DNA from 3 places in the Rhizobium sp. BK491 genome. Region 1 is predicted to be linked to each of the others. Evidence: predicted binding sites of a transcription regulator. Region 1 holds the regulator's gene; each other region holds the start of a gene.
What was found. Region 1 encodes LexA, which represses DNA repair genes until DNA is damaged. Its sites were predicted from a motif close to TGTTCNNNNTGTGTTCNG; they were not measured.
Positions count from the first base shown of each region.

Region 2: recA (recombinase RecA) is a predicted target of LexA. The motif match lies at 3,745-3,762, and genes of this name have one in related genera.
Region 3: FHX05_RS03840 (ribonuclease) is a predicted target of LexA. The motif match lies at 4,587-4,604, and genes of this name have one in related genera.

Region 1 is NZ_JACIAR010000001.1:186,583-192,915, reverse strand. It holds gene kdsA (3-deoxy-8-phosphooctulonate synthase) at 1-648, opposite strand, end outside; gene FHX05_RS01050 (VOC family protein) at 645-1,532, opposite strand; gene lexA (transcriptional repressor LexA) at 1,953-2,675, shown strand; gene FHX05_RS01040 (ComEC/Rec2 family competence protein) at 2,656-4,887, opposite strand; gene gltA (citrate synthase) at 5,416-6,333, shown strand, end outside.
Region 2 is NZ_JACIAR010000001.1:447,293-453,625, forward strand. It holds gene alaS (alanine--tRNA ligase) at 1-2,426, opposite strand, end outside; gene recA (recombinase RecA) at 2,601-3,686, opposite strand; gene FHX05_RS02340 (carbohydrate kinase family protein) at 3,926-4,870, shown strand; gene FHX05_RS02345 (pseudouridine-5'-phosphate glycosidase) at 4,917-5,843, shown strand; gene trpS (tryptophan--tRNA ligase) at 5,902-6,333, opposite strand, start outside.
Region 3 is NZ_JACIAR010000001.1:772,168-778,500, forward strand. It holds gene metF (methylenetetrahydrofolate reductase [NAD(P)H]) at 1-833, opposite strand, end outside; gene FHX05_RS03830 (metalloregulator ArsR/SmtB family transcription factor) at 835-1,860, opposite strand; gene ettA (energy-dependent translational throttle protein EttA) at 2,052-3,701, opposite strand; gene FHX05_RS03840 (ribonuclease) at 3,827-4,573, opposite strand; gene FHX05_RS03845 (alpha/beta hydrolase) at 4,739-5,671, shown strand; gene FHX05_RS03850 (DMT family transporter) at 5,691-6,333, shown strand, end outside.

The DNA.
Region 1 (6,333 bases):
CGAACCGCCCTGTCCGCCTGGCTGCTGCACGGAATGGGTCGCGTCGAAGATGACGGGCGCGCCCATCGCCGCCATGATCGGCAGCGAGCGCATGTCGGAAACAAGCGTATTGTAGCCAAAGGAGGCGCCGCGCTCGCAAAGAAGAATATTCGGATTGCCGCTTTCGTTCAGCTTGGCAAGCACGTTCTTCATATCCCATGGCGCCAGGAACTGGCCTTTCTTGACGTTGACCACGCGGCCGGTCTTGGCAGCGGCAACCAAAAGGTCTGTCTGGCGCGACAGGAAAGCCGGGATCTGCAGGATATCGACCGTCTTGGAAACGATGGCGCACTGCTCTTCCGTGTGGATGTCGGTCAGGACCGGGAAGCCATATTCCTTCTTCAGGTCTTCAAAAACCTCCAGCGCCTTTTCCAGGCCGATGCCCCTCTTGCCGGACAGCGAAGTGCGGTTGGCCTTGTCGAAGGAGGACTTGTAGACGAGGCCGATGCCCAGCTTGCCGCAAAGTTCCTTCAAAACGCCGGCAACCATGAAAGCATGGTCGCGGCTTTCCATCTGGCAGGGACCGGCGATCAGCGACAGCTTTGCAGTATTGGAAAAAAGGACCTTGGAGGCACCCTCGCCGACGGTGACTTCGGAATTTGTGCTCATTTTATCTCCTCAAAGGCGAACAATGCGCCCTGACCGGGCGCCAACCTCGCCAATAGACGATTGTTCTTACGCGTATAGGTGACGCCGTTAGCAGTGAAATGCGACGATGTCACGGAAAGATCGCGCGTTTTGAAAAGGATTGCCCGCGCCCTGAGCCCCGGATCATTCGTGCGAACAGGCAGATCATAGAATGCCTCCATTCCTTCGGGCGTCAAAATCTCCAGATCGGCATTGGCAGTCCTGATTGTCAGGCCAAAGGAATGCTCCATAATGCGTGGGGCGCCGACAACCTCTTCGAAGAAACCGCGATAGACCGCCGGCTTCGGCGCGCAAAGCGCTACCCGCGCGATACCAGTCACGCCGTTCTCGTGACGCTCGAGCGCGCTGCGATCAGCCGGCAGCGGATTGATGCGCTGACAGCAGAAAGCGAGAAAATCCGGCGCGCGCAGATCGGCGGCAAAGGCAAGACGAAAGCCTGCCGTGGTTTCGGTTCCATCCGGCATCTTCATCGGACGGGAGAAATCCAGCATTCGCCCCGCCGAAATCGCCGCCGCGTTGAAACGCTTGTCATCCGCCACCGCATCATCCGTACCGAATACCACGGCCGAGAAGCCATCATCCCCCACCCGGAAACGATAAGCCTGATCGCGCGCGACGAAAACATTGCCATCCACGATGCTCTTCTCGCATTGCTCCGGAGATGCGACGCCCAGAGGTTCGAGATAGGTTTTATCGGCAAGGAAGACGCAGGCATTCTGAGTGCCAAAGGGATGGCGCGCATCTGGAGCCACCGTGAAACCGAGCTTGCCGAGGCGTTCGCGCGCCAGAGCGATATTGACGGTCGGCAGCACGAGATGATCCAGCGGATGCGGAGACGAAATCATGGCTTCTCCTGTTTGCTTGCGGAAGCAGATTTGCGCCCATCCCCCAAGCAATTCAAGATGGAAGGACGGAACATCCCGAAGCACACGACATGGATTGAAGGCGATCTCGCAAACGTGATTGCTGATTCTCTCCCATAGCCGGCTTATGCAGTAGTGTGGCACTTTGATCCAAATGCTGGGCGCACGGACTGAACGACAAGGCCCTGGGAGCGAACAGAGCGGCATTTCTCATATTTTTCCATGGGTTAACGCAGATATGGCGCCTCGATGTTCCGATCCGATCTATTCGCAAATGGTAATTATTTAACTGGCCCCACAAGGCTTTACCGAAATTTAAGCACTTGCGGAACACATATGGAACATATAGTGTCCGTTCTGGATTTGTTTCACGGCTTTTCTTGATTCTGGGGTTCCAAGACGATGTTGACGCGCAAGCAGCAGGAACTGCTTCTCTTCATTCACGAACGCATGAAGGAATCCGGTGTTCCGCCATCCTTCGACGAGATGAAGGATGCACTGGATTTGGCATCCAAATCCGGCATTCACCGCCTGATCACGGCGCTGGAGGAGCGAGGTTTCATCCGCAGGCTGCCGAACCGGGCCAGAGCGCTCGAAGTCATCAAGCTTCCCGACGCCTATAATCCGAGCCTGCAACAGCGCCGCGGTTTTTCGCCCAGCGTCATCGAGGGCAGCCTCGGCAAGCCACAGCCCGTTGCCCCGCCCGCTCCGTCGAAAGTGGCAAATGACGATCACAACGGCTCGGCGTCCGTACCCGTGATGGGTCGCATCGCAGCCGGCGTTCCGATCTCCGCCATCCAGAACAATACGCACGACATTACCGTTCCCGCCGACATGCTCGGCTCCGGCGAACATTATGCGCTTGAAGTTCGAGGAGATTCGATGATCGACGCCGGAATTTTCGACGGCGATACGGTCATTATCCGCAATTCGACCACGGCCAATCCCGGCGATATCGTCGTTGCACTCGTCGACGATGAAGAAGCTACCTTGAAGCGCTTCCGTCGCAAGGGTGCCTCCATCGCGCTGGAAGCCGCGAACCCAGCCTATGAAACCCGCATCTTCGGGCCGGATCGCGTCAAGGTTCAGGGCAAGCTCGTCGGCCTTATTCGTCGCTATCACTGACCGGTGAATTGTCCAGAACTGGTGGTGCCTTTGCAATTGGCGCGTTAAATTTGCCGGTGCGCCAATCATAAGTTCGATGCCTGGTCCATGGGCGCTGCGGGTTGTTGAATGCGGCGGATATAATGGGTTTGTCTGAGGTAAGCACCATTTCGATGGAGCCGGTTTTGCGCAATGTCGCACCGGTTATGAGCGTTGCTCCGGAGCGGCAATGGTCCAGCCGCAGCCGGATTGGCGTCACGATAATATTCCCGGTGTCGCAAGCCGTGGGCAGATAGGCTGCGTTCTCGATGGTGACCAATATCGCGCCGTTTTCGAGCATGGCGACACACCATGCTCCCTTCTGACAAGCAAAGCTGCCTTGCATGGTGCGGTCCAAAGCTTCTTCCATTGCTGTGCGGACCGCCTTCTGCTCGGCATTGCTTAATCGCTTATGCCGATCCGTCTTGCTGATCTGCGGAAGCCGGCTATCGGTCGGAAGCATGGTCGGCGGTTGATGTTCGGCCGCGACCAGCGCTTTCTGCCATTGCTCGAAGATGAAGGCCTGCGGTCTCTCGCGATTGGTGGCGAGGATATCGTCCTGGCGCAAGGCAACCAGAATGCCATCTTCCGAGATCATCAGATCCGGCTTCGGCACACCAGAGCCGAACGCGGCTACACCGACAGATGACAGCAGCAGCAACAGGCCCAGATGGCGAAGCCGGGTCCGCAGCATGCTCATGATCAGGAAGCCGGCGATGAAAGTCGGCATCAGCCAGCCGGGCTGGCGGCCAAAGGTAATGTCACCTCCCCACCCAGCCACCGTTTTTGCAATAGCGATCACAAGCTCCAGTCCCTCACCGGTGACTTTCCAGAACGGTCCATCGATTCCGAAAGGCATCAGCAGCATCGCCATCATACCGAAGGGCATGACGATGAAAGAGACGACGGGCATGGCCGCAAGATTGGCAGCAAGTCCATATGTCGCCAACCGGTGAAAATGCTCGATCGAGAAAATGGCCGTCGACGCACCGCCGATGAACGAGGTCGACATCACACCTCCAAAGAAGCGCGTGACGAACAGTAGCGGACTTAACAGACGGATGCGCGGCAGGATGTTTTCGCGATGCCGCCGTCGTTTCCAGAGCGAATAGCCTGATACCAGCGCCAGCGTAGCGGCGTAAGACATCTGGAAACTCGGACCGAGTACCTGAGACGGTGACAAGACTAGGATGACGATGGCTGAGAGCGCCACATTGCGCAAGCTGATGGATGGCCTGTCGAAAAGTACGGCCACCAGCATGATCGCCATCATGATGAAGGCGCGTTCGGCGGAGACGCCGAATCCGGAAATGAGGTAATAGGCCGTTACCGTTAGAAGCGCGCCGAAGGCTGCGAACTTCTTCGTCGGCCAAGCCTGGACGACGCCGGGAAACAGGCTGAACAAATAGCGCAGACCGACATAGAAGATGCCAGCCGACAACGCCATGTTGAGACCGGAAATTGCGATGATGTGGGTCAGGCCGGCAATTCTCAGAGCCTCGGTCGTATCCTTCGAGATCGCACGTCTCTCATCGGTGACAAGCGCTGCTGCAAAGGCGCCGGTATCTCCGGGCAAGGTTTGCCTGATGCGGTCGCCTATGCTGTTGCGCAGGCCAGCGAGCCAGATATCGGCCGCATCCAGTAGCGAGCCGGCAACATTGTCACCGGATGGCGATAATAATTCCGGCGTTCCGTAGGCAAAGCCATTCGCGCCGATGCCGTTGAAATAGGAGCTGAAGGCAAAATCGTTGAGACCCGTCAATGCCGGTCCGGCCGGAGGCGTCAGGCGCGCCCTGCCCCGGATTCGATCCCCCAGATCGAACGGCTCCGCCTGCTTGCGCACGAAGACCGTAACCCGCTGCGGCGCGCGACGGATAGAGGGTTTTTCCGTTGCCTCGACGCGGACGATATAGCGCCAGCGCCCATTGTCATAGAATTCCCGTCGCTCGATCTGCCCGGTCACGGTCGTCGTCACGGCCGAGTCGAGCATGACGGTGGAAACCCGCCAACTTTCCCACTGCGCGAGCGCCATGCCCAGGCAGATGAGCATACCGGCGAAAAGCGTGTGATGAAGCAGCCTGCCCGCATCGCGCTTTAGCAAAAAACCCAAAGCAAACAGAACGAGGCCTGCGAGAAACGCCTGCGGAGGCGGATCGACTTGCGCCTCGAACCAGATAATCGCACCCAAACCCATATAGATCGGCGCGAAAAGAACAGCACGGCCATGGGCCGCCTCCTCCGCAATCAAGCCGAGAACAGCGGTTCCAAGACGCTTCGGGACACGCAGGAAACGCGACGTCAGCGGCGCCTGATCCTGTGTTCGTTCCCATTGTTGCGCTTTGGCGCGGAGGGTAATGGTGGCGGAAAAGGCATGAGGTTGCGGAGACGCGGTGACGTCCCTGCTCTCTTCCTGCTGGTCGGATGCCTCGAAATTAGGCACTCGCTGACTGCCCCCGCGCCAAATTACAGCTTCTGCGCGATTTGTGCCGTCACCATCCAGTGAATTCAACTGAAATCGGCGGGAACAAAGCTCAATTGGACCGGTTTCCCGGCGTAGCATACGAAAGGACGCTTCTGCAGTGCCCAAAAGTTGATACTGCATTGCACAATTTGGCGTTAGGATAACTTGGCATTAGGCTCTGGATCATATAGCTAGTCGGTAGTCGCTTAACCTTTTGGCGCTTTTTATGGCGTCAATCCCGCCAAATCTTGGAGGATCAGCATGACGGAACAAAGCGCGAAACTAACTTGGGGTGAAAAGACGGTGGACCTGCCGGTCAAGACCGGAACCATCGGCCCGAGTGTCATTGATATTGGTGCCCTTTACAAGAACACCTCCACTTTCACTTACGATCCTGGTTTCACCTCCACCGCATCGTGCGAGTCGAGCATCACCTATATCGATGGCGACGAAGGCGTTCTGCTGCACCGCGGCTATCCGATCGATCAGCTGGCCGAACACGGCGATTTCCTCGAAGTCTGCTACCTCCTTCTCTACGGCGAACTGCCGACAGCAGCGCAGAAGAAGGACTTCGACTATCGTGTGACCCACCACACGATGGTGCACGAGCAGATGTCGCGCTTCTTCACCGGCTTCCGCCGCGACGCGCATCCGATGGCCGTCATGTGCGGCTGTGTCGGCGCGCTCTCCGCCTTCTATCACGACTCGACCGACATCACCGATCCGCACCAGCGCATGGTCGCAAGCCTGCGCATGATCGCCAAGATGCCGACGCTTGCCGCCATGGCCTATAAGTACCATATCGGCCAGCCCTTCGTTTATCCGAAGAATGACCTCGACTATGCGTCGAACTTCCTGCGCATGTGCTTTGCCGTTCCGTGCGAAGAATATGTCGTCAACCCGGTGCTTGCCCGCGCCATGGACCGCATCTTCATCCTGCATGCAGATCACGAGCAGAACGCCTCGACTTCGACGGTTCGCCTGGCTGGTTCTTCCGGTGCCAATCCGTTTGCCTGTATCGCAGCAGGCATCGCCTGCCTCTGGGGACCGGCTCACGGCGGCGCCAACGAAGCGGCCCTGAACATGCTGAACGAAATCGGCACGGTCGACCGCATTCCGGAATTCATCGCCCGCGCCAAGGACAAGAACGACCCGTTCCGCCTGATGGGCTTCGGTCAC
Region 2 (6,333 bases), 260 kb from region 1:
CCGAGGCTTGCCTTGGCTTCATCCGCCATGCCCTTGAGATCCTTGGGATCGACGCCGGAAACCGGCTTGCCGAGGAACTTGACGCCGTTGACTTCTCGGACTGCATCGGCGGAGCCGCCTTGGCTGCCGCCCATCGCAAGCTTGCGCTTGGCATCGGCCAGTTCGCGCTCGAGCTTGCGGCGCTCGTCCATCAGGGATTCGACACGCGAAACCACTTCGGCCGGCTGGACTTTCAGCGTCGAGGCGAGGCTCTTCACGCGATCATCCTGCTCGGCGAGATAATCACGCGCGGATTCACCTGTGACGGCTTCGATGCGGCGCACGCCAGCACCGACGGCGCTTTCGCCGAGGATGCGCACGAGACCGATCTGGCCGGTCGCGGAGACATGCGTACCGCCGCAAAGCTCGACCGAATAGGGCCTGCCGGACTTTGCGCCGCGCACGCCCTGCCCCATCGACACGACGCGGACTTCATCGCCATACTTCTCACCGAACAGCGCCATCGCGCCTTCTGCAATGGCATCATCGACGCTCATCAGACGGGTCGTAACGGGTGAATTCTGAAGGATGATCTCGTTGGCCATCTCTTCGACGACCTTCAGCTCCTCAGCCGACATCGGCTTCGGATGCGAAACGTCGAAACGCAGGCGCTCCGGCGCGACCAGCGAGCCCTTTTGCGCGACATGGGTGCCGAGCACTTCGCGAAGTGCTTCGTGTAGCAGATGGGTCGCGGAATGGTTGGCGCGCAGGCGCGAGCGCCTGTTGTGATCGACCGTCAGGACGACGGCATCACCGACCTTGATCTTGCCTTCCGAAACTTCGGAGCTGTGAACGAAGAGGCCTTCGCCCTTCTTCTGCGTATCGCTGACGGCGAGCTTGCCATGGTCGCTGGAGATCACGCCGGTATCGCCCATCTGGCCACCGGATTCGCCGTAGAACGGCGTCTGGTTGACCACGATCTGCACTTTGTCGCCGAAGGAAGCGCTATCGACGGCGACGCCGTCCTTGACGATCGCCTGAATCACGCCTTCGGCAGATTCCGTGTCATAGCCCAAGAATTCGGTCGCACCGTTCTTCTCCTTGAGCTCAAACCAGATGGTCTCGGTCGCCTTGTCGCCGGAGCCGGTCCAATGCGAGCGCGCCTCGGCCTTCTGGCGCTCCATGGCATCGGTAAAGCTGGAAATATCGACGCCGATGCCGCGGGCGCGCAGCGCGTCCTGCGTCAGGTCGAGCGGGAAGCCATAAGTGTCGTAGAGCTTGAAGGCGGTCTCGCCGTCCAAGCTGTCGCCCTTATGCAGGTCCGAAGTGGCATCGTTGAGCAGCGAGAGGCCGCGTTCCAGCGTTTTGCGGAAACGGGTTTCTTCGAGCTTCAGCGTCTCGGAGGTCAGCGCTTCGGCGCGCACCAGCTCCGGATAGGCACGGCCCATCTGCTGGATCAGCGCCGGCAGCAGCTTCCACATCAACGGTTCCTTGGCGCCGAGCAGCTGCGCGTGACGCATGGCGCGGCGCATGATGCGGCGAAGCACGTAGCCACGGCCCTCATTCGACGGCAACACGCCATCGGCGATCAGGAAGGCGGAGGAACGCAGGTGATCGGCGATCACACGGTGGCTGGCGCGATGCTCGCCTTCCGCCTTGACACCGGTCGCCTCTTCCGAGGCTTCGATCAGCGCGCGGAACAGGTCGATATCGTAGTTGTCATGCTTGCCCTGCAGCACGGCGGCAACGCGCTCGAGTCCCATGCCGGTGTCGATCGACGGACGCGGCAGGTCGACGCGCTGCTCCTTGGTGATCTGCTCGAACTGCATGAAGACGAGATTCCAGATCTCGATGAAGCGGTCGCCGTCTTCTTCCGGAGAGCCGGGAGGGCCACCCCAGATGTGATCGCCGTGATCGTAGAAAATCTCTGAACAGGGACCGCAAGGACCGGTATCGCCCATCGCCCAGAAATTGTCGCTGGTGGCGATGCGGATAATCCGATCGTCGGAAAGGCCGGCAATCTTCTTCCACAGGTTAAAGGCGTCGTCGTCGGTGTGATAGACCGTGACCAGCAGGCGCTTGGCATCGAGGCCGAATTCCTTGGTGATCAGGTTCCAGGCAAGCTCGATGGCGCGCTCCTTGAAATAGTCGCCAAAGGAGAAATTGCCGAGCATCTCGAAGAAGGTGTGATGACGGGCGGTATAGCCGACATTGTCGAGGTCGTTATGCTTGCCGCCGGCGCGCACGCATTTCTGCGCGGTAGACGCCGTCGTATAGGGACGCTGCTCCAGGCCGGTGAACACGTTCTTGAACTGCACCATGCCGGCATTGGTGAACATCAATGTCGGATCGTTGCGCGGCACCAGCGGGCTCGACGGCACGATCTCGTGGCCGTTTTTCTTAAAATAGTCGAGGAAGGTCGACCGGATTTCATTAACACCGCTCATATGGGGCCCTTCAGTCCTGCGCTCAGCAACTTGCATCAAAGTCAGTGGCTTTTATCGTCCGCTCCCGGCGCTGTCCAGCCGCACGAACAAAACCGGCCGCACATCCCTTGGACAATACGGCCGGTTTCGACTTTTGGGTCTCGATCTTAGGTCGGGAATTGCTTCCCGAAGCCTTTATTCGCCAGAGGTATCGCCATCATCGGCATCGGGGCCGCCATTCTGCAGGAAGCGATCGGCGATCAGGCCGGCATTCTGGCGCAGCGACAATTCGATTTCGCGCGAGAGATCCGGATTGTCGCGCAGGAAGATTTTCGCGTTCTCGCGGCCCTGGCCGAGACGCTGGCTGTTATAGGAAAACCAGGCGCCGGACTTTTCGACGATGCCGGCCTTGACGCCGAGATCGACCAGTTCGCCGGTCTTGGAAACGCCTTCGCCATACATGATGTCGAATTCGACCTGCTTGAAGGGAGGCGCCATCTTGTTCTTGACGACCTTGACGCGCGTCTGGTTGCCGATCACCTCTTCGCGCTCCTTGACAGCACCGATGCGGCGGATATCGAGGCGAACCGAGGCGTAGAACTTCAGCGCGTTACCGCCCGTCGTCGTTTCCGGCGAACCGAACATGACGCCGATCTTCATGCGGATCTGGTTGATGAAGATCACCATGGTGTTGGACTTCGAGATGGAAGCCGTGAGCTTGCGCAGCGCCTGGCTCATCAGGCGGGCCTGCAGGCCCGGCAGGCTGTCGCCCATTTCGCCTTCGATCTCGGCGCGCGGCGTCAATGCCGCAACGGAGTCGACGACGAGGACGTCGATCGCGCCGGAGCGCACCAGCGTATCGGTGATTTCAAGCGCCTGCTCGCCGGTATCCGGCTGCGAGATCAACAGGTTCTGCAGGTCGACGCCGAGCTTGCGGGCATAGACCGGATCCAGCGCATGTTCTGCGTCCACAAAGGCGCAGATGCCCCCCTTTTTTTGTGCCTCTGCAATGGTCTGCAGGGCCAAAGTCGTCTTACCAGAGCTTTCCGGCCCGTAGATTTCGATGATGCGCCCCTTCGGCAAGCCGCCAATGCCGAGAGCGATATCGAGGCTCAGAGAGCCGGTGGAAACCGTTTCGATTTCGACCACGTTCTCGTTGGAGCCGAGCTTCATGATCGAGCCCTTGCCGAACGACCGCTCAATTTGAGAGAGTGCCGCTTCAAGTGCCTTGCTTTTATCCACCGATTTGTCCTCTACAAGCCGCAAAGAATTCTGAGACATTCGATCCACCTTTAGGTTATTGAAGCCGCTCTAGCAATGTCGCCGCCGATGAGAATTCTGTACTCTATTTGTTCTCTTATCGCAAGAGCACAACAAGCAATTGAAAGAAAAAGATAAAATGATTTCCGTTCTACTTTTGTTTTCTTCTTTCTTCCCAGATACTTACGGTTATGGGGCGGCCAATTCACGCCTGTCGCCGCCCCGCTCGATTCGTCTTTTCGACTGCCGAGGATAACCCTATGGCGAAAAAGATTCTCGTTCTCGGCGGCGCCCATATAGACCGGCGTGGCCGCATCTTCGGCGAGACGGCGCCCGGCGCCAGCAACCCCGGCGCATGGTTCGAGGAGCCCGGCGGCGGCGGCTTCAATGCGGCGCGAAATCTCGCCCGCCTCGGCTTCGACGTAAAGCTGATCTCGCCCCGCGGCGGCGACCCCTCCGGCGAAATGGTGGCCGAGGCTGCAAGCCACGCCGGCATCGACGACAAACCCTTCGTCTTCCTCGATCGCAAGACGCCGAGCTATACCGCGATCCTTGAGAATGACGGCAATCTGGTCATCGCGCTTGCAGATATGGAGCTCTACAAGCTCTTCGTTCCGCGACGCCTGGCGATTCGCGCCGTTCGCGATGCCTTCGATGAAACCGACCTCATTCTCTGCGACGCCAATCTGCCGGCCGAAACCTTAGGCGCAATCGCGGCAAGAGCCGCTATATGCGGCAAGCCGGTCGCCGCTATCGCCATCTCGCCGGCAAAAGTGGTGCGGCTAAAGCCGAGCCTTGCCGGCATCGACCACCTGTTCCTCAACGAAGCCGAAGCCGCCGCATTGACTGGAATCCGCCCGGAAGACCCACGCGAATGGGTGAGCGCTTTGCGCGCGCTCGATCTGCGCAACGGCGTGATCACGCGTGGCAAGCGCCCCCTGATCGCATTCTCGCGTGATATCGTGGTCAGCTTGCAGCCGCCTATCGTCGAAGATGTCGCCGATGTCACCGGTGCGGGAGACTCGCTTGCCTCCGGCGTTCTTGCGGCGCTGATGGCCGGCCACGATCTCGCAGAAGCCGTCCGTCATGGCGCGGCAGCGGCGGCAATCACAGTCCAGTCCCCCTATGCGACGGCAGAAAATCTCTCTCCCGAGCTGCTAAAGACAGTGCTGGCCCTTGTTCCCGAGGCCGATATTCTGTCATGAAGCCTGTTCAAAACGCGTATATTGTTTCAGTGAATTGGAAACGACAATGACCCAGCCTATCTCGCCCCTGCTTCCGATCTCCTATTCGAAGGAAGTCGCTGCCGCCAAGCTGCGCGGTGCGCCGATCGTTGCGTTGGAATCGACGATCATCACCCACGGCATGCCCTATCCTGGCAATATCGAGATGGCTCGCAGCGTCGAAGCGATCATCCGGCAGGAAGGCGCGGTACCCGCGACCATCGCTGTCATCCATGGCACGTTGCATATCGGCCTGGAGCCGCAAGAGCTGGAAGCATTGGCCAAGACGGAAGGTGCGATGAAGGTTTCGCGCGCCGACATTGCCTTTGCGATCGCCGAACGCCGCACGGGCGCGACCACCGTTGCCGCCACGATGATCGCGGCCGCCCGCGCCGGCATCAAGGTTTTCGCCACCGGCGGCATCGGGGGCGTCCATCGCGGCGCCGAAGAAAGTTTCGATATTTCGGCCGATCTTGAAGAGCTGTCCCGCACCGGCGTCATCGTCGTCTGCGCCGGCGCCAAGGCGATCCTCGATATTCCGAAGACGCTCGAAGTGCTCGAAACCCGCGGCGTTCCGGTCGTCACCTACGACAGCACCGAGTTTCCGGCCTTCTGGTCGCGCTCATCCGGCCTGACAAGCCCGCTGACGCTGAACAGCCCGGCGGCCATCGCCAACTTCCAGACGACGCGCGAGCAGCTGGGCATCGATGGCGGCATGCTGATCGCCAATCCGGTTCCGGAAGCCGACGAGATTCCGCGCGAGGAGATGGAAATCTATATCGAGCGGGCCCTCGACAGCGCCGAGCGCGACGAGATCACCGGCAAGGCGGTTACGCCCTATCTGCTGAGCACGATCTTCGACATCACCGAAGGCCGCAGCCTCAAGACCAACATCGCGCTTGTCGAAAACAATGCGCGTTTGGCCGCGGAAATCGCCGTAGCTCTGGCGGACTAATCAAGGCCCTCGTCACAGGAACGGCCGGGTGTGCGAGCGCCCGGCCGTTCTCTTTCTTTCAAGTGAGAGAGAACAGACCCAGCGCTGACCTTAATTCGGCAAGCGTCGCCTCTGTCCGTTCCCTCGCCTTTCGCGTCCCCTCCCGCAAGACTTCCATCACATAGTCCGGTTCAGCAGCATAAAGCGCACGACGCTCTCTGATCGGCGCGAGCAGCGCCTGCAGGACATCCTCGAGATGTCTCTTCAAGGTGACGTCTCCAAGTCCGCCGCGGCGATAATGCTCTTTCATCTCTTCGACGAATTGCCGATCCTCGCAAAAGGCATCGAAATAGGTGAAGACGATGTTTCCCTCGACCTTGCCGAAATCGCTGACACGCAGGTGATCCGGATCGGTATACATGCGCCGCACCGCATCCCTGATCTCATCGGACGATGCCGAAAGCGGGATCGCATTACCCTGCGATTTGCTCATCTTCGCCTTGCCGTCGAC
Region 3 (6,333 bases), 590 kb from region 1:
AGCGGCGAACGGTTCATCGTATAGATGTGAAACTCGTGAATGCCACGGCGCACCAAATCTTGGATCTGCTCGGCGGCGACATCCGCTGCGACCTTGGCGCGCTCCTCGACATCCTCATCCAAACCATCGAAACGCTCGTCGAGCCAGGTCGGAATAGTCGTGCCGCAAGCGCTGGCGAAGCGCTTGAGTTGCGTCAGGTTCTGGATCGGCATGATGCCCGGCACGACGGGAATCTTGATGCCCGCTGCGCGAACGCGATCATGATAACGCTCGAAGGCGTCATTATCGAAGAAGAACTGCGTCAAGGCTCGATCAGCACCGTTCTCTGCCTTGCGCTTCAGCATGTCGATATCGGCTGCCGTATCGCGGCTTTCCGGATGCTTTTCGGGATAGGCGGAAACGGAAATGTCGAAATCGCCGCGCTCCCGCAAAGCGCCAACCAGTTCCGCGGCATTGGCATAACCGCCCGGATGCGGTTTATAGGCCGAACCGACACCACCCGGCGGATCGCCGCGCAACGCGACGAAACGGCGAACACCCGTAGCCAGGAACTCGTCGATCACACGATGCGTATCTTCGCGCGTAGCGCCGACGCAGGTCAGATGCGATGCGGTCGTGAACGGCGTCTCGTGGATCATCTTTCGCACGGCGGAAAGCGTCGGCGCCTTGGTCGAGCCGCCCGCTCCATAGGTCACAGAAACGAATTCAGGGTCCCAATCGCTGAGTTCCTCGACGGTGTTCCACAGCTGCTGTTCGGCCTCTTCCGACTTCGGCGGAAAAAACTCGAAGGAGATGCGGATACCCGCATTATGGCTTTCTGATCTCGAAGACATGTCAAACTCTCCCGGCAAGAATGGGGGATGACTGCTGGCCCTGGTCGGACGCAATCAGCAACCGCGGGTCGCGCGCCAGCCAGATGGTGACGGTCAGCGCCTGTCCGCCTTCCCTCCCCGAATGAAGATCCTGCACGCGCTCCACATCTAGCCCCGCCAGTTTCAGCCAATCCGACATGGCCTGATGCGAGAAACCGAGGCGCAGATGCGCATGCTCGTCACGCAGATATTCAAGCCCGTGCGGCGCGAGGTCGATGATGACAAGCCGGCCGCCGGGCCGAAGCATTCGTGCGGCCTCATTGATCGCAACCTCCGGCTGATCAAGGAAATGCAGCACCTGGTGGATGGTGATGAGATCAAAATCCTGCTGCTCGAGCGGCAGGTTGAAAATATCGCCATGCCGCACGGAGGCGCTTGTGATGTTGGCCCGGTCGAGATTGGCGCGAGCGACCGCCAGCATGTCACGGCTGGCATCGATGCCGATGGCGCGGCGGTAATGCCCGGTCAGAAGCTGCAGCATCCGGCCCGTGCCGGTGCCGAGATCCAGGAAGGAGTCGATTGGTTGCGGGCCGATCAGGTCGATCAGCGCTTTGTCGACATCCTCGTCGGCGACATGGAGACGACGCAGTTCATCCCACTCGGCGGCATTGCGGCTGAAATAGGCCTGGGCGCGTTCGGCCCGGATGCGCTTCACGGAAGCAAGACGTTCCCCGTCACGCAGCAGCACCGTATCCTTTTCTGCGGTATGGCGCAGGAGGCTGCGGGCCAGCGTCACGGCCTTGCCCTCCTGCTTCAGCCGGAAGTAAGCCCAGGCGCCTTCCTGATAACGATCAATCAGACCGGCTTCGCCGAGCAGCTTCAAATGCCGGGAAATGCGCGGCTGCGACTGGCTAAGGATTTCGGTAAGATCGGTCACCGTGAGATCGCCGGCAGCAAGAAGCGCGAGAAGACGCAGCCTCGTCGGCTCTCCGACTGCCTTCAACACGTCCACTACGTCATCCAAGCCGAGTTTAACCAGATCTGTCATTCTGCACCCAATCAAGATATAAAGATATCTTTATGTGATTTGGGTTTTCTTGGCAAGAGCCAATCGGCTAGCCAAGGGAGTTCGACGTCGGAAATCCATTAGTTTCCGGCGAAAACAGAATATCGAGGGCGATTGCTACATAAACGAAAACCCCGGACAAGCCGGGGTTTTCAAAGAGCCAAACCGGGAGCTCAGCGTGTCAGGCGCTTATGCGCCTGGCTGCCCGGATTAAGGGCATCGGGGCCGAGACGGCGGATCTTGTCCTGCTCGTAATCTTCGAAATTGCCTTCGAACCATTCGACATGCCCTTCGCCTTCAAAGGCCAGGATGTGCGTGGCCAGGCGGTCGAGGAACATGCGATCGTGGCTAATGATGATGGCGCAGCCCGCGAAGTTTTCAAGCGCGCTTTCCAGCGCCCCCAGCGTTTCCGTATCGAGGTCGTTGGTTGGTTCGTCGAGCAGAAGCACGTTGCCGCCAGCCTTCAACATCTTGGCCAGATGAACGCGGTTGCGCTGACCGCCAGAGAGATTGCCGACCTTCTGCTGCTGGTCGCCGCCCTTGAAGTTAAAGGCGCCGCAATAGGCGCGCGAGTTCATGTCGAACTTGCCGAGCTTGATGACTTCGGCGCCGCCGGAGATTTCCTCCCATACCGTCTTATTGCCGTCAAGCGCGTCGCGGCTCTGGTCGACATAGCTGAGATGCACCGTCTCGCCGATGCGAACCGTGCCGGCATCCGGCTTTTCCTGCCCGGTGATCATCTTGAACAGGGTCGTCTTGCCGGCGCCGTTCGGGCCAATGATGCCAACGATGCCGCCGGGCGGCAGCTTGATCGACAGATCGTTGATCAGCGTGCGGCCTTCGAAGCCCTTGGTGATGCCCTCCATCTCGATCACCACCTGGCCGAGACGCTCGCTGACCGGAATGATGATCTGCGCATCACCGGGACGCTGATTTTCGGCAGCATCGACCAGCTGTTCGTAAGCGTTGATACGCGCCTTGGACTTGGCCTGGCGGGCCTTGGGGCTGGAGGCAATCCATTCCTGTTCACGGCTGATCGCCTTCTGGCGGCCAGCTTCTTCGCGGGCTTCCTGCTGCATGCGCTTGGCCTTGGCCCGCAGATAGGCGGAATAGTTGCCTTCGTAGGGAATGCCACGACCGCGGTCGAGTTCGAGAATCCAGCCGGTAACATTGTCGAGGAAGTAGCGGTCGTGGGTGATCATCATCACGGCACCCGGATAGTCGCGCAGGTGCTTTTCCAGCCAGGCAATGGTCTCAGCGTCGAGATGGTTGGTCGGTTCGTCGAGCAGCAGCAGGTCCGGCTGCGAGAGAAGCAGACGGCACAGTGCAATACGGCGGCGCTCACCGCCTGAAAGGCTGGTGACTTCGGCATCGCGCGGCGGGCAGCACAAGGCTTCCATCGCCATCTCCACCTGGCTTTCCAGATCCCAGAGGTTCTGGCTGTCGATGATATCCTGGAGCTTGGCACCCTCTTCCGCGGTCTCGTCGGAATAGTTCATCATCAATTCGTTGTAGCGATTGAGGATTTCGGTTTTCTTGGCAACGCCTTCCATGACGTTTTCGAAAACCGTCTTGTTGGGATCGAGCTGAGGCTCCTGCGCCAGGTAGCCGATGGTGGCGCCTTCGGCCAGCCAGGCTTCGCCGGTATATTCCTTGTCGAGGCCGGCCATGATGCGCAGCACGGTCGACTTACCTGCACCGTTCGGGCCGAGAATACCGATCTTGGCATCGGGGTAGAAGGAGAGATGGATATTCTCGAGAATCTTCTTGGCGCCATAGGACTTATTCAGACCGGCCATATGATAAATGAACTGACGTGCCATAGCTTGGGTTGCTCCACGGGCGAATAGCGTTGCGATTTGTGCCGCTATGTAGGCGAAACCCCGCCCTCGGGCAACGGCGAAACCTTGTCCGAGGGCATTATCCGCGTCAGAAAGGCCGTATTTTCTCAGAAACCGGCCGCGTCCACCACACCCCGATCACAGCCGAAGGAGGTGCTGCCGGCCCCCTGGATCAGTTTGGCGAGCCGCGGCTCACTGCCCTGCTGGGGATCGATCGCATCTTCGGAGAGACCGATGGTCAGCTCCGAAATCATTCGGACATCACCGACGCGGCGGCAGCTCATCTTGATGCGCGCATTGGCGCCCTCGCCGAAGCTCTGATCAAAGGCCGCCTTGATGCTTTCGGCATCCAGCTCTTTGCCGATATTCTGCGCGAAAAGATCCCGCACGGCAGACGTATTGAGTTCGGCGATCAGGCCAGCGGCGATGGAGAAATATTGATCGGCGCTGAGCTTCGTGCAGGTGCCGTGCTTGATCCATTCATGCCGCTCCAGGCCGGATTGAGTGCCTGGCATTGCCTTGTCCAGCTTCGCCTTCACGTCTTGGGAAAGCTGCACGGCAGGCAGATCCTTCCAGTCGCGACCACGATCCGCCTGCTTCAGATCCTCGGAAACATCGCAATATTCCTGCCGCATCGGCCAGAGGCCATGCAGAGAAAAATTCGTGGCATCATGATTGTTCGACGACTGGTTCCGGCATTCCACCTTTTTCTGGTTCGTCTGACAAAATGCCGGCTCCCAGCTCGCCGCCAGGATAAAGCGCGTCCGTCCGCGGCTATGTTCCTGAGCCATGGCGCTCGCCGCCGTTCCGACCGAAAGAAGTACAACTGCAAATACTCGAAGCCACTGCTTCATTCCTGCCTCCAACTAGAACATTATGGGAACAAATAAGCAGTTTGAGCGAGCGGGCGCAATCCTGAATCACGGCGCTCGGAAAGATTTATTTCTGTGAGCTTTACCACCTATCCATTGCAATCGAGCGGAGGATAACCTTTCGTCTAACTGGGGAGGAGCCAATATATGTTCGCCGAGACGCAGCGCCTGAAAAGTCCGACAGGCGCAACCCTTGCCTATCATCATTTGCCGGCGGCAACCGATGCTCGCGGCATCCTGCTGATATCGCACGGTCTCGCCGAGCATTCCCGCCGATACGAGGCCTTCGCGGATGCGATGGCGGGCCGAGGCTTTCATGTCTATGCTCACGATCATCGCGGCCATGGCGAGACGATGGCCCCCGATGCACCCATCGGCCGCTTTGCCCGGAGAAATGGTGTCGAGCAGGTGATCGCCGATGTGCTCGCCATGCGCGAGCTTGCCGCAAGCTCCCATCCTGATCTGCCCATCATCCTGTTCGGGCATTCCATGGGCGGGTTGATTAGCCTGAATACTGTGGTCACGCATCCAGCCAAGTTCGATGCCGTCACGGTCTGGAATTCCAATTTCAATCCGGGCCTCGCCGGCCGCGCCGCCCAACTCATCCTCAAACCGGAGCGCATGTTCAAGGGATCGGACGTTCCGAGTGGACCGCTGCCGAAACTGACCTTCGGCACGTGGGGTAAATCGATCGCCAACCGCCGCACCGATTTCGACTGGCTCTCGCGCATTCCCGAGCAGGTGGACAAATATATCGCCGATCCGCTTTGCGGCTTCGATGCCTCGGTCTCGCTCTGGCTCGACCTGTTTGAACTTACCTTCCGCGCACCACAGAAGGCGCATCTCGATCGTCTCCGCCGCGACATGCCGATTCATCTCGTCGGCGGTGGCAAGGATCCGGCGACCGACGGTGCGAAAGCGATTTCCTGGTTGGCAAAGCATTTGGAAAAAGCCGGATTCTCTCGTATCACCACCGAAATCTATCCCGACATGCGGCACGAGACGCTCAACGAAATCGGTGCCGAGGAAGCCATTTCCAACTTCGCCGACTGGTGCAAGAGGGTAGCGGCAAACAACTGATTCTCATGGGAATTCCACAATGAACACCTCCAGCGGCTCCTCGGCGCGATTGCAGCAGTCGGAGCTGACCTTCGGTTTGGTGACGATGTTTCTCTCCGTCGTCCTCTCGCCAGTCATGGATATCTTCTCCAAGCTCGCGGCGACCACGATTCCGCCGGGCGAAGTGACCGCCGCCCGCTTCATCTTCCAGGCTCTTTTTGCGCTCCCCATGATGGCAATGCGCGGGAAATGGGGCGTGTGGGGTTGGCGACGCAGCGGCGTCCATGCCATCCGTGCCACCGTGCTCACGCTGTCCATGGTGTCGTTCGTGACCACGCTGCAGGTGATGGAAGTGGCCGATGCCATTGCCATCTTCTTCGTCGAGCCGATGATACTCACCATCCTCAGCAGCGTCTTCCTGAAGGAAACCATCGGCTGGCGGCGTTATACCGCCTGTGCCGTCGGCTTTTTCGGCGCGATGCTGATCATCCAGCCAAGCTTTCAGGAAGTCGGCTTTTTCGCCTTGCTTCCTATCGTCACCGCGTTTTGCGTCGCCGTCTACGTCATGATCACGCGCGTGGTCTCCCATAGCGAGGACGCATGGTCGATGCAGTTCCAGACGGCTTTATGGGGGACCGGCATCAGTGTGGTCCTGCTTGCCATCGGTCGAACGACGGGATCTA